Regions from separate parts of the Leucobacter sp. USCH14 genome, predicted to be linked through region 2. Evidence: predicted binding sites of a transcription regulator. Region 2 holds the regulator's gene; the other holds the start of a gene.
What was found. Region 2 encodes HrcA, which represses chaperone genes, less so after heat shock. Its sites were predicted from a motif close to TTNGCACTCGNNNNNNNCGAGTGCNAA; they were not measured.

Region 1: groL (chaperonin GroEL) is a predicted target of HrcA. The motif match lies at 3,542-3,568, and genes of this name have one in related genera.

The regions. Positions count from the first base shown of each region.
Region 1 is NZ_JAQPZP010000001.1:223,561-231,618, reverse strand. It holds gene PQI23_RS01005 (sensor histidine kinase) at 1-453, shown strand, start outside; gene PQI23_RS01000 (hypothetical protein) at 569-907, opposite strand; gene groL (chaperonin GroEL) at 1,848-3,470, opposite strand; gene PQI23_RS00990 (LytR C-terminal domain-containing protein) at 3,667-4,530, opposite strand; gene PQI23_RS00985 (heme ABC transporter ATP-binding protein) at 4,628-5,434, opposite strand; gene PQI23_RS00980 (FecCD family ABC transporter permease) at 5,431-6,501, opposite strand; gene PQI23_RS00975 (heme/hemin ABC transporter substrate-binding protein) at 6,601-7,719, opposite strand; gene PQI23_RS00970 (HtaA domain-containing protein) at 7,716-8,058, opposite strand, start outside.
Region 2 is NZ_JAQPZP010000008.1:74,063-82,120, forward strand. It holds gene PQI23_RS09520 (sensor histidine kinase) at 1-86, opposite strand, end outside; gene PQI23_RS09525 (cation:dicarboxylate symporter family transporter) at 269-1,669, shown strand; gene PQI23_RS09530 (16S rRNA (uracil(1498)-N(3))-methyltransferase) at 1,613-2,389, opposite strand; gene dnaJ (molecular chaperone DnaJ) at 2,392-3,495, opposite strand; gene hrcA (heat-inducible transcriptional repressor HrcA) at 3,550-4,587, opposite strand; gene hemW (radical SAM family heme chaperone HemW) at 4,725-5,951, opposite strand; gene PQI23_RS09550 (DUF1990 family protein) at 6,000-6,956, opposite strand; gene lepA (translation elongation factor 4) at 6,953-8,058, opposite strand, start outside.

The sequences.
Region 1 (8,058 bases), on a different contig from region 2:
CAGGCGCCCGACCGGGAGGTCACCGTCGTGACCGACCCGGCAGAACCCGCGGTGATCGGCGACGAGCACAAGGTGCGGCAGCTCATGACGAACCTGCTGGGCAACGCGATGCGGCACACCCCCGATGGAGGTCCGATCGAGCTCGTGGTCTCGAGCCCGGTCGCGGAGGCGGGCGCGCAGTCGTTCGCCCGTTTCGAGATCGTCGACCACGGTGAGGGCGTGCCCGAGCAGATCAGGGACAAGATCTTCGGGCGCTTCTGGCGCGCCGACACATCCCGCAACCGCGAGACCGGCGGTTCGGGGCTCGGCCTCGCCATCGTCAAGTCGATCGTCGACGCGCACGGCGGATCGGTGAGTGTGCACGAGACCCCGGGCGGCGGTGCGACGTTCCGAGTCGATCTCCCGAGTGCAGGCGCCTCTGATGACACGATGCCGGTCCCGCGCCTCCCCTGAGTCGCCCTTCTGCCCTCGCGCCCGCTGCTGCCGCGCGTCCAGCAGTGGATCCTGCCCGATGCAGTGGGTGATCCCCGAACCGGCTCCGCGCGGCACAGGATCCACTGCACGGCGGTCACGCGGCGGGCGGTGGACGGATGGCCGCTGCTCCCGCGCGATCACCGCGTCCCGCAAGACTTCCTGAAAGCTGCGCTTGTGCGACCGCCGTCATGACGATTCGCTGCACCTCCGGCCAGTCGTCGAACACCTGTCGATACGACACCCTGATACCGAAGTACCCGTCGAGGGCTTCGAGCGCGTCATTGCGGTTGTCGCGATCGCGTTGGATACCAGTGTGCGTCGCCCCGTCGACCTCCAGAATCATGCATCGTTCGATGAGGAAGTCCTCTGGGCGTCCTCTGAAGATCGCCTGCGGAACGACGTGCAGGCGCAGCCGACGCAATCGCTGCAACACGCACGTCTCCACGCCGGACCCGGAGTGCGGACTGCACTGCTCCAAGAGTCGCCGTGCGGCTCCCCGGAAGGAAAGCCGGGCGAGCGCGGAGCGGGAGACGAGCCCGCTGTGCAGGGCGGACTCCCATATCGCGAGAGCTTCCTCCGGCGGCTGACACGTCGCGACGTAATTGAGCGCGTTCTCTATCGAGTCGATGATCGCGAACGGCTCCCGTCGGACGATGGTCGCACCCCAGTGCACGCGATGCGGCCCTCGAAGCGCGTGCTGCTTCGGCGATCGAGTCGCGAGATGGAGTCCCCCGAGCCGCCTCACCCATAGGCCCAGCCTCCGCGCGGGCGATACACACGTCACCACCATGCCGCGCTGCGCCGCAAGCACGAGCTCCCGATCTGCATCCGGCAGAGCGACCCAGCCTCGCGCCGGCCGGGTCACGAGTCCTGCTGCGCAGGCAGAGCCGATGACGTGCGCGGTATACCCACGATCGATGAGATTCACCGATCTCATGAGACCGCCGGCGCGATGGAGTTCGGCCCGAATGCTCATAGCTCCATCGTGGTCGCTGCCTGAAGCGGGCCCGCGCTTCAGCAACGCATCGGTGAGCAACACCGCGGTGCGGCCGGCACATGGCATCTGTGAGCGAGTCAGGCGATACGCCGGCCCAACGGGCTACCCAGTTGCGCGGTGGTTGTCGCCTCACGTTCGTCTGTGGTCGCTCTCGTGCAGTGGATCCCGCACGCCGCAGTGCCTCGTGTGGAAATGCGTCCGCTACCGGCCGGATCTCCTGCATGAGGCGGAGCAACAGAACCCAAACGCGGCGCAACAGAGCCCCAACGCGGAGCAACAAAACCTCGCCGCGGAACAACAGAACCCCGGAGACGCGAACAGGGGCCGCGCCCGAAGGCGCGACCCCTGTTCGAATACCCCGTCCGAGGCGGAGGACTTAGAAGTCCATGCCACCGGTCGGATCGCCGGCGGGAGCGGCAGCAGCCGGCTCCGGCTTGTCGGCGACGACGGCCTCGGTGGTGAGGAAGAGACCTGCGATCGACGCCGCGTTCTGCAGTGCCGAGCGGGTGACCTTCGCCGGGTCGAGGATGCCCTGAGCCACGAGATCGCCGTACTCGCCGGTCGCGGCGTTCAGGCCATGGCCGATCGCGAGGTTCGCGACGCGGTCGGCGACCACGCCGGGCTCGAGACCAGCGTTGAGCGCGATCTGGCGCAGCGGCGCCTCGATGGCGGTCTGCACGATCTTCGCACCGACGGCTTCGTCACCCGAGAGCTCGAGGCTCTCGAAGACGTCCTTGCCGGCCTGGATGAGCGCGACGCCACCACCGGGCAGCACGCCCTCGTCGACGGCGGCCTTCGCGTTGCGCACTGCGTCCTCGATGCGGTGCTTGCGCTCCTTCAGCTCGACCTCGGTCGCAGCGCCGGCCTTGATGACGGCGACGCCACCGGCGAGCTTCGCGAGGCGCTCCTGGAGCTTCTCGCGGTCGTAGTCGCTGTCGGTGTTCTCGATCTCACGACGGATCTGCGTGACGCGGCCCTGGATGGCCTCCTCGTCGCCGCCGCCCTGAACGATGGTGGTCTCGTCCTTGGTGATGATGACCTTGCGCGCGGTGCCGAGCATGTCGAGGGTCGCGTTCTCCAGCTTGAGGCCGACCTCTTCCGAGATGACCTGGCCGCCGGTGAGGATCGCGATGTCCTGCAGCATGGCCTTGCGGCGATCGCCGAAGCCCGGAGCCTTCACGGCAGCCGACTTGAAGATGCCGCGGATCTTGTTGAGCACCAGGGTGGCGAGCGCTTCGCCCTCGACGTCCTCCGCGAGGATGAGGAGCTGCTTGCCCGACTGGATCACCGGGTCGACGACCGGGAGCAGATCCTTGATGTTCGAGACCTTGCTGTTGACGATGAGGATGTAGGGATCCTCGAAGACCGCCTCCTGGCGATCGGTGTCGGTGACGAAGTACGCCGAGAGGTAGCCCTTGTCGAAGCGCATGCCCTCGGTGAGCTCCAGCTCGGTGCCGAAGGTGTTCGACTCCTCGACGGTGACGACGCCCTCCTTGCCGACCTTGTCGATGGCCTCGGCGATGAGCTGACCGATCTGCTCGTCAGCGGCCGAGATCGATGCGGTAGCCGCGATCTGGTCGGTGGTCTCGATCTCCTGCGCGTTCTCGAGGAGCTTCGCCGAGACGGCTGCGACGGCCTTCTCGATACCCTTCTTGATCGCGATGGGGTCGCTGCCGGCCGAGACATTGCGGAGGCCCTCACGAACGAGCGCCTGAGCGAGCACGGTGGCGGTGGTGGTGCCGTCGCCTGCGACGTCGTCGGTCTTCTTCGCGACCTCCTTGACGAGTTCGGCGCCGATCTTCTCGTACGGATCGTCGAGTTCGATCTCCTTGGCGATGGAGACGCCATCGTTGGTGATCGTGGGAGCGCCCCACTTCTTCTCCAGCACGACGTTGCGGCCGCGCGGTCCGAGCGTCACCTTCACAGCGTCGGCGAGCGTGTTCAGACCCCGCTCGAGCCCACGACGCGCTTCCTCGTCAAACGCAATGATCTTTGCCATGTAATTCGCCCCTCCGGAGGTGTTCGATGTGGTGAGCACCGTGCCGACGCGTCACGCCCGCGCACGGATGTTTAGCACTCAGTCGGATCGACTGCTAAGTCTCATTTTGGCACTCTGGCCCGGGGAGTGCAAGCGTGTCTGCTCGCGCGGAGCGAACATTTCGAGAACGCCCCATAACCACCGCGTGCGTCGGACGTCAACCGGAAACGGTGCCGCCGACTTCCGTTCCGTTCTGCGGAATGTTCGCGGGGTCCGTCGGCAGACCCGTCGCCGGATCGATGGGGAAGCCGGTGCTCGGATCGATGTCCCATCCGGTCGCAGGGTCGATGTCGAGCCCGGTCTCCGGATTGATCTCGCGTCCCGTATCCGGGTTCGTCTCCCGCTCCGGCGCGGCGTCCTCGCCCTCGGCATCCGCAGCGGCCTCGGCATCCGCATCGGTGGCGTTGTCGGCATCGCCCTCGGTGATCTGCGCGGCCTCGTCGAGGCCCGGCCCGGTGTAGTCGGCGCCCAGCAGCACGACGAGCCGAACTCCGTACGACTCGTACTCCTCCGAGGTGTAGGTCGAGACGCCGCCGAGCTTCTCCGCGAGACCCGCGGCGGCTGCGGCGTCATCGGGGCTCGAGTAGAACACCGCGGAGATCGCGACGTCGGTCGTCGCCGCGCTTCCCGAGAACTGGATCTTGCCCCACTGCTCCGCCGTCACGATCTGGTCGAGCGCTGCCGCGAGGTTCTGCGTCGAGGTGCCGTTGAGGATCGCGATCGTCGCTTCGGGATCGAGCTCCGCCTCGACGGTCGGCTCCGCTGATCCGGAGGTCCCACCGGACGAGGTGAGCGGCAGCTTGCCCGATCCCCCGATGCTCTGCACCGCGAGGATGCCCACGGTCGTGAGCACGGCGAAGCCCAGCAGGCCGGCGATGAGGTACTGCCAGATGTACCGGGGCCGCGCGGTGACGCGATGCGCTCCCACCCGGCCGGAATGCTGCACGCGATCGAAGCGGTCCTCCGGGTACGACTGACGGGCAGAGGGACTCTCGGTCCCGTCTTCGGTCGGTCGCGCCACGCGGTATCCTTTCAGATGTCGCCTACATGAAGCCGAGCTCGCGCACCGCGAGATACTGACACACTACAGTGGTGCACCTGCCAGAACGGTGACAGCATCAGAGCGCGCGTCGCGGAATCACGACCGGTCGGCCGGTATCCGGGTCCGAGAGCACGCGCACCGGAGCACCGTAGACCTCGGCGATCCGCTCCTCGGTGAGCACGTCCCCCGGCGCACCGCGCGCGACGAGCGCACCCCCCGCGAGAATCGCGATCTCGTCCGCGTATGCGCCGGCCAGCGACAGGTCGTGCAGCACGACGATCACCGCGCGCCCGCGTTCTGCGAGCCCGCGCGCGATCTGGAGTACTGCTTCCTGGTGCTTCAAGTCGAGTGCGGCGGTCGGCTCGTCGAGCAGCACGACCTTCGTCTCCTGCGCGAGCACGCGGGCGAGCGACACGCGCGCCTTCTCGCCCCCGGAGAGGTGCGGGAACCCCCGCTGCGTCAGATGACCGACGTCGGCGGCAGCGGTCGCCTCGCGGATCGCGCGCTCGTCCTCGTCGGATTCCGGCGTGCCGATCCACGGCGCGCGACCCATGTCGATCACCTGCTGGGCCGTGAACGAGAACGCGACCTGATTGGCCTGGAGCAGCACGGCGCGCGACCGAGCCAGCTCACGAGCGCGCCACTCTCCGAGGCCGCGGCCCTCGAGCTCGACCGTGCCGCTGGTCGGCACGATGTCGCCGGAGAGCACGCTGAGCAGGGTCGACTTGCCGGCACCGTTCGGCCCGACGAGCGCGAGCACTTCCCCGTAGCGCACGTCCATCGTGACGTCGGTGAGAATCGGCAGCGACCCGACATGGTAGTTCACGTGGGCGACTCGCTGCGCGATCGCGCCGCGCCCCTGCGAAGCCTGCTCGGCGGTCATGCCCAGCCTCCCGAACGTCGTCGGTTGCGTCTGATCAGCCAGAAGAAGAAGGGCCCGCCGACGAGCGACGTCAGCATGCCGATCGGCAGATCCGCTCCGTCGACGAGCGTGCGAGCGAGCAGGTCCGCGTAGATCAGCAGCACGGCGCCTCCGAGCAGCGAGCAGACCAGCAGCAGACGGTGGGCCGGGCCGAGGATCATGCGCATGAGGTGCGGCACGACGAGGCCGACGAAAGAGATGACGCCGACGAATGCGACGCCGACCCCGGTCAGCAGGGCGACGAGCACGATCGATAGGATGCGCAGTCGCTCGACGCGCACGCCGAGGTGGGCGGCGGTGCGGTCCCCGAGCGACAGCAGGTCGTACTGCTGGGCGAGCAGGATCGCGATGAAGGCCGCGACTGCAGCGACGACCGCTACGATCCCGACTTCGTTCCAACGGGATCCGTTGAGCGAGCCGAGCTGCCAGAAGACGATCTGCTCGCGGCTGGCGGTGTCTCCGATGAAGGTGAAGAGCGCGAGGCCTGCGCCGGCGAACGCATTGATGGCGACGCCGGTGAGCAGCAACGTCACGATCTCCGTCCTGCCCTGCGCGCGTGCGGTGAGGTACACGATGAAGGTCGCCGCGAGACCGCCGAGGAACGCGAAGACCGCGACGGTCCACCCGCCGAAGGCGGTGATGCCCAGCGTGATGGACGCGGACGCGCCGAGCGCCGCTCCCGACGAGACGCCGACGACGCCCGGCTCCGCCAGCGGGTTGCCGAAGATCGCCTGCATCACGGCGCCGGCGACCGCGAGTGCGGCGCCGACGAGCAGCGACATGGTCACGCGGGGGAAGCGGATCTGCCACAGCGTACGATCCATGAGTTCGTCGGTGGGCGCCCAGAAGTTGGCGATTCCGACCTTCCGCAGCACCGATCCGACCACTTCGGCCGGCCCGATGGAGAGCTGCCCGAGACCCGCCGAGAGAATGATGCCGACGACCATGAGTATCACGGCGGCCGTGATGACGATGGCACCCCGACTGGCGCTGCGGCGGCCGGCGATGCTCTGTACGGGGTGCGTCACGGGGTGCTTTCTCTGGACTGACGGAGGCCGATTCCAAGCGGATCCGGCTGAGGCACGAGCACCCATTCTATCGGCCGGGCCCGCGCCGAGCTGCGGCCCCTACTGGCTTTCGGGGGCGTAGATCGCGCGAGCGAGCGCGTCGAGGATCTCCGCGGATCGGGGGCCGAAGGAGAGCACCGTGCCGTCCTCCATGTCCACGAAGCGGCGGTGCTCGCCCGCGGTGGTCACCGCGATGGCGGGCTTCTCCTCGAGCAGACCGTCCACGCCACCGACCGATTCGATTCCGTGCGACATCACGAGGATGAGATCGGGATTCGCTTTCACGAGGGCCTCGTCCGTCATGGGCTTCATGCCATCCCAGCCCATCTCCGTCGCGACGTCGATGCCGCCGACCGCCTCGATGAGCTGGTCGGCTCCCGACTCCTTGCCGAAGAGGTAGTAGACGCCGGCGGAACCGCGGAGGTATACGAACGCGATCCGCAGTTTGTCACCGGCGGCATCGGGCGCGATCTCGGCGATCTCCGCGATCTTCGCCTCGACCTCGCCGGCGATGCGCTGCGCGAGCTGCTCCCCCGTCTCCGGGCTCCCGTAGATGGCGGCCACCTGCCGCGCGAGCTCCTCGGCGCCGCCGAACGAGGGGTCGTTCTTCACGAAGACGACCTGGATGCCGACGTCCTGCAACTGCTCGATGACGTCGCGCGGCCCGACCGATCCGTCGGTGATCACGACATCGGGATGCAGATCGATGATGGCCTCGGCGTTCACGGTGTGACCGCCGCTCGTGACCCGGGGAAGGTCGGCGAGGCTCCCGAGCGTGGTCGACTGGTCGACACCCACGAGGCTCTCCGCGAAGCCGAGCCCGGCGATCGTGACCGAGATGTTGCCGCCGAGGTCCGCGGCGACGACCTTGTCGGCCCGTTCGACCGTGACCTCCGTGCTGGAGCCGTCGGTCTCGTAGGAGGGAACGGTCGCCGGAAGCGTCTGCGCGGGGTTCTCCGCCACGGGCTCGATCTCGGAGTGCTGCAGCACCGCCGTCGAGGGGCCCTCGTACGCCTTCGGGTCGTCGAGCGTCGTGAGATCGGCGAGCGGTTGCGTGGAGGGCGTCGCAGATGAGGCTTCGTCCGTACCGCTCGATGACGAGGGTGCGGCGCACCCTGCAAGCAGCAGCGAACCGGCGATGAGGGTGGCGACGCCGGCTGCGATCCTCGAACGCATCATCGCTCGTCTCCGAAGAGACGGTCGTTCGCGCGCGCGTCAGTGGGCGAGGCGGGCTCCTCGGCCGGTTCGGCGGCCGGGGCCGCGCTCGGCTTGCCCTTGCGGCCCGCGAGCAGCATGCCGCCCGTCACGCCGATCACGAGGATCGCGATGCCGCCGATGATGATCGGAAGCCACGGAATCGATGCGGGCTCAGCGGCCGGTGCCGCCGTTTCAGCGGTCTCGGGCGCCGGGATGACGCCCTCGGCATCTGCACCGCTCTCCTCGGGTGTGCTCTCGGCGGCCGCACCCCCGGAATCGGCGCAGCTCGCGAACTGCAGATCGAGCGAGATCGGATCGAGA
Region 2 (8,058 bases):
GTGACGATCACGCTCACCGCCAGCACCCCGCACATGAGAACGACGAACACGCGCGAGGTCGCACTGCGTGATCGGCCGTGACTCATGGGTCACATTCTCGCATGCCGAACGCCATTGCGCTGGCCCTTCAGTTCGAGCTCCGAGTCCGATAAGTCCGAAAAGCGCCTGGAGCGCGCGTGCGCCCTAGCGTGATCAGCGCACCGCGGTTCCGCTTCGAGACGCCCGCGGATCGATTCACATGGACGACGACGTTCTCAGGAGGAGCATCATGGTCGCGACAACACCCGTTGGATCCGGATCGTCAGTGCGAGAACCGCGCCGGAGAGCCTGGGACAAGCACACGTGGCTCTACGTCGCGGTCATCGCCGCGGTCGTGCTCGGCGCGATCATGGGGCTCGTACTGCCGGACTTCGCCGTCGGGCTCGAGCCGCTCGGCAAGGCGTTCGTGGCGCTCATCAAGATGATGATCGCCCCCATCATCTTCTGCACCATCGTGATCGGGGTCGGCTCGATCGCGAAGGCCGCGACCGTCGGCAAGATCGGTGGACTCGCCCTGGCGTACTTCATGATCATGTCGACGTTCGCCCTCGCGATCGGCCTGGTGGTGGGCAATCTGCTCCACCCCGGAACCGGGCTCGACATGCAGGGAGCGGAGTACGCGGTCGAGGGTGCGAGCAGCAGCACGCAGGAGTTCGTGCTCGGGATCATCCCGACGACGTTCTTCTCCGCGTTCACCGGCGAGAGCGTGCTCCAAGTGCTCTTCATCGCGCTGCTCACCGGATTCGCGCTGCAGGGTCTCGGCGATCGCGCAGCTCCCGTCATGGATGCGGTCAGGCACCTGCAGACGCTCGTCTTCCGGGTGCTCAGCATGATCCTCTGGCTCGCCCCGATCGGAGCATTCGGAGCGATCGCTGCGGTCGTCGGCAAGACGGGGGTCTCCGCCATCTGGAGTCTCGGGGTGCTCATGATCGGGTTCTACATCACGTGCATCGTCTTCATCGTCGGAGTTCTGGGGACGCTGCTCTACGCGGTCACCCGTGTGAACATCTTCGCGCTGATGAAGTACCTCGGGCGCGAGTACCTGCTGATCGTCGGCACCTCGTCCTCCGAATCGGCTCTGCCGCGGCTGATCGCCAAGATGGAGCACATCGGCGTTTCCAAGCCCGTGGTCGGCATCACCGTGCCCACGGGGTACTCGTTCAACCTCGACGGCACTGCGATCTACCTCACCATGGCATCGCTCTTCATCGCCGCAGGCATGGGCGACCCGATGAGCATCGGCGAGCAGATCGGGCTGCTCGTCTTCATGATCATCGCATCGAAGGGCGCCGCCGGCGTGACCGGCGCCGGGCTGGCGACGCTCGCGGGCGGATTGCAGGCCTACCGCCCCGAGCTGGTCGACGGAGTGGGCGTGATCGTCGGCATCGATCGCTTCATGTCGGAGGGCCGGGCGCTCACGAACTTCACCGGCAACGCCGTCGCAACGCTCCTGCTCGGTTCATGGACGAAGCAGATCGATGCCGATCGCGTGCGTCGAGTACTCGGCGGCGACGAACCCTTCGATGAATCGGCACTCAGCGGCGACGGACACGGAGGCACCACGAGGGCGAGCTCACCAGCGGGCGAAGGCGGCGTTGAGCACGGCGATCGCCGCGGGGCCCGCGGATGACGTACGGAGCACGGTGTCGCCGAGCAGCAGCACCGATGCTCCGGCAGCCTCCAGCGAGTCGATCTCCGCGTCGGTGAACCCGCCCTCGGGGCCGACGACGAGCAGCAGCTCAGCCGGCCGAGGATCTGCCGCCGCAGCCGATCGAGCCCACGTCGACACTCGCGTCGTGCTCCGCGGGTGCAGCAGGATGACCGCGCGATCACTGCGCGACGCGGTCTCCCGCAGCTCGCTGAGCGCCACGGGTTCACGCACCTCGGGAATGCTCGCCCGCATCGATTGCTTCGACGCCTCCCGAGCGATGCGCCGCCACTTGGCGAGCCCCTTCGCAGCCTTCTCGTGCGCCCCGGGACCGTCCCAGCGGGAGACGGAGCGCTCGGCCTGCCAGGGCACGATCGCATCGACGCCGAACTCGGTGGCCTGCTCGACGGCGCGCTCGTCGCGGTCCCCCTTCGCGAGCGCCTGCACGAGCACCAGGCGGGGCCCCGAGGGCGCGGCTCGCGGAGGGACGCGGTCGATGCGCACGGCGAAGCGATCCTTCGCGACCGCCTCGACCTCGCCCTCGCCGAGCGCGCCTGCTCCGTTCCCGATCAGCGTGCGCTCGCCCGCCCGCATGCGGCTGACGCGCACCGCATGGCGCCCCTCGTCACCACCGATTTCGATGAGCGACCCCGGAACGAGGTCGCTCTCGTCGAGATCCTCCCGGTAGTAGAGGTTCGCCACGTTCAGCCCTGGCGGAAGAAGCGGTCGCGAATCTTGCCGAAGAAGCCCTGATGGAACTCGCCGAGATGCGGGGCGTCATCCTTTCGCAGAGACGCGAGCTGCCGCACGAGATCCTTTTCGCGGTTGGAGAGCTTCGTCGGCGTCGATACCTGCACGGCGATCTTCAGGTCGCCGCGGGTCGTGCTCCGCAGTCCCTGAATGCCGCGGCCACGGATCGTCAGCATGTCGCCGGACTGCACGCCCGCCTCGACCGCGACCTCGACCTCGCCGTCGAGCCCGGCGAGCTTCGCCTGCGCGCCGAGGATCGCATCGGTCATCGAGAGCTGCATGGTGCAGAGCAGGTCGTTGCCGTCGCGGCTGAAGATGTCGTGGTGCATGACGCGGAATTCGATGAACAGGTCGCCGTTCGGCCCGCCGCCCGGGCCGACCTCTCCGCCCCCGCGCATCTGCAGTCGCGTTCCGGTGTCGATGCCCGAGGGCACCTCGATCGGGAAGGTACGGCGCTCGCGCACGCGACCCTTGCCGGCGCACTCCACGCACGGGTGCTCGATGATGGTGCCGTATCCCTGGCAGCTGCCGCACGGGTGCATCGTGACGACGTTGCCGAAGAGCGACCGCACCTGGCGCTGCACCTGCCCCTGACCGCCGCAGACGTCGCACGTGACGGGGTGGGTTCCCGGCTGCGTGCAGCTGCCCTGGCAGACCTCGCAGAGCACGGCCGTGTTCACCGAGATGTCGCGCTGCGTGCCGAAGATCACGTCCTCCAGCGACACATCGACGCGGATCATCGCGTCGTCGCCGCGCTCGGAGCGCGATCGCGGACCGCGCTGGCCCGCCCCGCCGAACCCGCCTCCGCCGAAGAACGTCTCGAAGATGTCGCCGAAACCGGCGGCCCCGCCCTGCGAACCGCCCATGTCGTAGCGCTGGCGCTGCTCCGGATCGCTGAGCACGTCGTACGCATGCGTGACGTTCTTGAACTGCTCGGCCGCCTCCTCGCTGGGATTCACGTCCGGATGCAGCTGGCGGGCGAGACGCCGGTAGGCCTTCTTGATCTCTTCGGCGCTCGCTTCGCGGGTAACACCGAGAGTCTCGTAATGATCGGCCACGCTGTATTGCTCCTCAAGGTCGGGGTGAAGTTGGCTGGTCGGGAGGGGCGGTCGCTACCGCTCCTCCCCCAGGAACCGGTTCAGGTAGCGCGCGATCGCGCGCACGGTGGCGATGTTGCCGGCGTAGTCCATACGCAGCGGCCCCAGGACGCCGAGTTTGGAGATCGCGACGCCGTCCTCGTACTTCGACGCGATGATCGACGTCTCCGAGAGCCCGTACGCCTCGTTCTCCCGGCCGATCGAGGCGGAGACCTCCCGATCGTCGTGCACCAGCTCGCCGAACAGACGGAGCAGGGTGACCTGCTCCTCGATGGCTTCGAGCACGACGGGCAGCGAGCCCGCGAACTCCCCGCCGGGGCGCGAGAGATTCGCCGCGCCGGCGACCGCGATCCGGTCGTTGCGATTGGCCTGGAGCTGGCTCAGCACCACCGCGAGTACGCGCCTCACGAGGTCGGTCTCGTCGGGCTGCGACCACATCGGGAGGTCCTCCTCCAGCCGGGCCACCGCGCTCGCGGCCGTTTCGACGTCACTGCCGATGGCCGCGTCGGCGATGCGCTGACGCAGGCCGTGCACCCATGCCTCGGTGACGCGAGAGGCCGGCAGCAGAGCCACCTGCTGCTCGACCACGCCGCTTCCGAGAATCAGCACGCTGAGCACCCGATCCTCGCCGATGGCCACAAGATCGATGTGACGCACGACGGTGCGCCGCAATGACGGGTACTGCGCCACGGCGACCTGATTGGTGAGCTGGGAGAGCATGCGCACCGTGCGCGCCATGACGTCATCGAGGTCGGAGGACTCGCCCAGGAAGCGCTCGATGGCGGATCGCTGCGCCGAGCTCAGCGGTCGGATGCGCGCGAGCGTGTCGACGTAGAGGCGGTACCCCTTGTCGGTCGGCACCCGACCCGATGAGGTGTGCGGCTGGGCGATGAGCTCGTCTTCCTCGAGCAGGGCCATGTCGTTGCGGATCGTCGCCGCCGAGACGCCGAAGCTGTGCCGCTCGACGATCGCCTTCGAACCCACGGGTTCGTTCGACGAGACGTAGTCGCCGACGATCGCGTGCAGCACCGCGAGGCTGCGCTCGGAAACCATCGTCCCTCCTGACCCTGGCACTCACTTGCTCCGAGTGCCAAGTCTAGCGCAGGTCGAGCGCTCCGCGGCCGGTCCCGCTCGCAGCGAACAGGCGGGGTCGGGCGGCTCTCCGCACCTCACCGCGGTCGCACGCTCTCTCACGCACCGAGCAGGCGATGCACCACGGTATCGGCGAGCAGTCGGCCCCGCAGCGTCGGCACGACGCGACCGGCGATCGCAGCGCGCCCATCGAGCAGGCCGTCGGCGATCAGCTGCGGGATCGCGCGGCGCTCATCCGCGGTCAGCACATCCGCGGGCAACCCGTCGGCGATCCTCGTCTCCAGCAGAATGCGCTCTTCGCGACGCGACTCGTCGGTCAGCGTCTCGCGCGAGTGCGCGGGAGACGCACCCTGCGCCATGCGCTGCGCGTAGGCGCCCGGATGCTTCACGTTCCACCACCGCACCCCGCCCACGTGGCTGTGAGCTCCCGGCCCCGCAGCCCACCAGTCCTCGCCCGTCCAGTACGCCAGGTTGTGCCGCGAGCGGGTTTCGGGCGTGCGCGACCAGTTGCTGATCTCGTACCAGGAGAAGCCCGCCTCTGCGAAGCGCGCGTCCGCGAGTTCGTACATCTCCGCGTGCAGGTCCTCATCGGGTGCGCTGACCTCTCCGCGACGGATCTGCGCGGCGAGCTTCGTGCCCCGCTCGACGATCAGCGCGTACGCCGAGAGGTGATCGGGCTCGCACGCGAGCGCTGCGTCGATCGAGCGCCCCCAGTCGTCGAGGCTCTCCCCGGGCGTTCCGTAGATGAGATCGACACTGACCTGCAGACCCGCGTCGCGCGCCCATCGAGTGACGAGCGGCACGCGCTCGGGGGTGTGCGTGCGATCGAGCGTCGCCAGCACGTGCGGCACCGCGGACTGCATGCCGAAACTCACACGCGTGAAGCCCGCCTCCGCGAGTGCCTGCAGGTACGCGGCGTCGACGGAGTCGGGGTTCGCCTCGGTGGTCACTTCGGCGCCGTCTGCGAGGCCCCACTCCGCTCGAATGCGGCCGAGCATTGCGGCGAGATCCGAGGCGGGCAGCAGTGTCGGGGTGCCCCCTCCGAAGAAGACCGTCGAGACCTCGCGTTCGGGAAGCCCGGCGCTTCGGAGCACACGACCGCCGAGGGCCAGCTCCTGCGCGACCTGGTCCGCGTAATCGGCGCGCGTGGTGCCGCCCAACTCGCTGGCCGTGTAGGTGTTGAAATCGCAGTAGCCGCATCGCACCCGGCAGTACGGAACGTGCACGTACACGCCGAACTTGCGCTCGTCCGCATCGATCGCCGCCTCGGGCGGGAGGGCGCCGTCCTCGGGTGCCGGGTCGCCCTCAGGCAGCGCGCTCGGCACGATGCTTCCGTTCCACTCGAGTTCGGCCGAATCCCAGCCGCTGCAACGTCACGAGCGCTTGCTCGGCCTGCGCTGGTGCGTCGATGCGGCGGCCTCCGGCTCGGGCTGAGTGTCCTGCGCGGCACCCGGTTCCGGCTCGGGAACCGCTTCGGGCGCGGGAACGACCTCGGGCTCGGGCGCGGAAACGACCTCGGGCTCGGGCGCGGAAACGACCTCGGGCTCGGGCTGAGGCTCCTGCGCTGGATCGGGATCCGGCTCCGAAACCGGCGCCTGCTCGGCGACCGGCTCCTGCTCGGCGACCGGCGCCTGCTCAACGGGAAGCGCCTCGTCCGTATTCGCGGGCCCGAGATCGGGAGCGGGCTGCGCACCGGGTGCGAGAGCGGCGATCCCGCGCTTCACCGCATCGAGCGCGGCCCGCACGTCCGCGCGACCGCGCAGCCCGAGCAGCCCGTTCTTCGGCGCCGCGACGAAACCGCGCGCAACAGCCCAGACCGTGTCGTCGGGGCGGAACTCGATGACGAAGAGCTGCTCCCCGATAGCGCCCGCTTCATCGCCCGTGCCCCACGCGAAACCGACGCGACGCTCCTCGTCGACGGTGTACACCACGAGCACGCTGCGGGGATCCTGCCCCTCGGCGTGGAGCACCGCCGTGGTACCCGCGACGATGTACGGCTCGCCGTCGGGCCCGAACTGCTCCTCGACCTCGCCCGCGGCCTCCGGCATTCCATCACTGGTGAAGCTCGGACCGACGTACTCCGAGCCGGTGCCGCGCACGATGCCGGTGACGCGCACGCCGGAACCGCGCTGCGCGCCCCAGGTCATCAGCAGGCTCGAGGCGATCAGGAATCGCTCCTGCCCGCTGCCGAGGCGCAACTCCTCCTCGTACGGGGTCATCCCCTCCGGCGGGTACTTCACGATGTCGGGATCCTTTGAGGCGCCGACCGCGGCGTACGCGACCGGCATCTCGACGTGGCTGCTGCGACGGGGAGGCTGATCCTGGCTCACCGCTTGCCCCCCTCTTTGCCCTCCACGTCACCCGAGAGCGCAGCGATGAAGGCCTCCTGGGGCACTTCGACGCGCCCGACCATCTTCATGCGCTTCTTGCCCTCCTTCTGCTTCTCGAGCAGCTTGCGCTTTCGGCTGATGTCGCCGCCGTAGCACTTCGCGAGCACGTCCTTGCGGATCGCCCGAATGTTCTCACGGGCGATCACCCGCGCGCCGATGGCCGCCTGGATCGGCACCTCGAACTGCTGGCGCGGAATGAGCTTGCGCAGGCGCTCCGCCATCATCGTGCCGTACGAGTAGGCGTTGTCGCGATGCACGATCGCGCTGAATGCGTCGACCGTCTCGCCCTGCAGCAGGATGTCGACCTTGACGAGGTCCGCCTCCTGGTCGCCCATCGGCTCGTAATCGAGGCTCGCGTATCCCTGGGTGCGGCTCTTCAGATGGTCGAAGAAGTCGAAGACGATCTCGCCGAGGGGGATGCTGTAGCGCAGTTCCACTCGCTCGCCGAGGTACTCCATGCCGAGGAGCCGGCCGCGGCGGCTCTGGCAGAGCTCCATGATGGCCCCGACGTAGTCCTTCGGCGCCAGAATTGCCGTCTTGACGACCGGCTCGCGAACCGTCGAGATCTTCCCGTCGGGGTACTCCGACGGGTTGGTGACGGTGATCTCGCGCCCGTCGTCCGTGGTCACCTGGTAGATCACGCTCGGGGCGGTGGCGATGAGGTCGAGGTCGAACTCGCGGCGCAGGCGCTCGGAGATGATCTCGAGGTGCAGCAGGCCGAGGAACCCGCACCGGAACCCGAAGCCCAGTGCGACCGACGTCTCGGGCTCGTACTGGAGCGCAGCGTCTTCGAGCTTCAGCTTGTCGAGCGCCTCGCGCAGCACCGGGTAGTCGCTCCCGTCGAGCGGGTACAGGCCCGAGAAGACCATCGGCTTCGGGTCGGTGTACCCGGGCAGCGCCTCGGTCGCGGGGGTGCGCTTCGACGTGACCGTGTCGCCGACCTTGGAGAGACGCACGTCTTTCACGCCGGTGATGAGGTAGCCCACCTCGCCCACGGCGAGGCCCTGCGTCGGCTTCGGCTCCGGCGCCGAGACGCCGACCT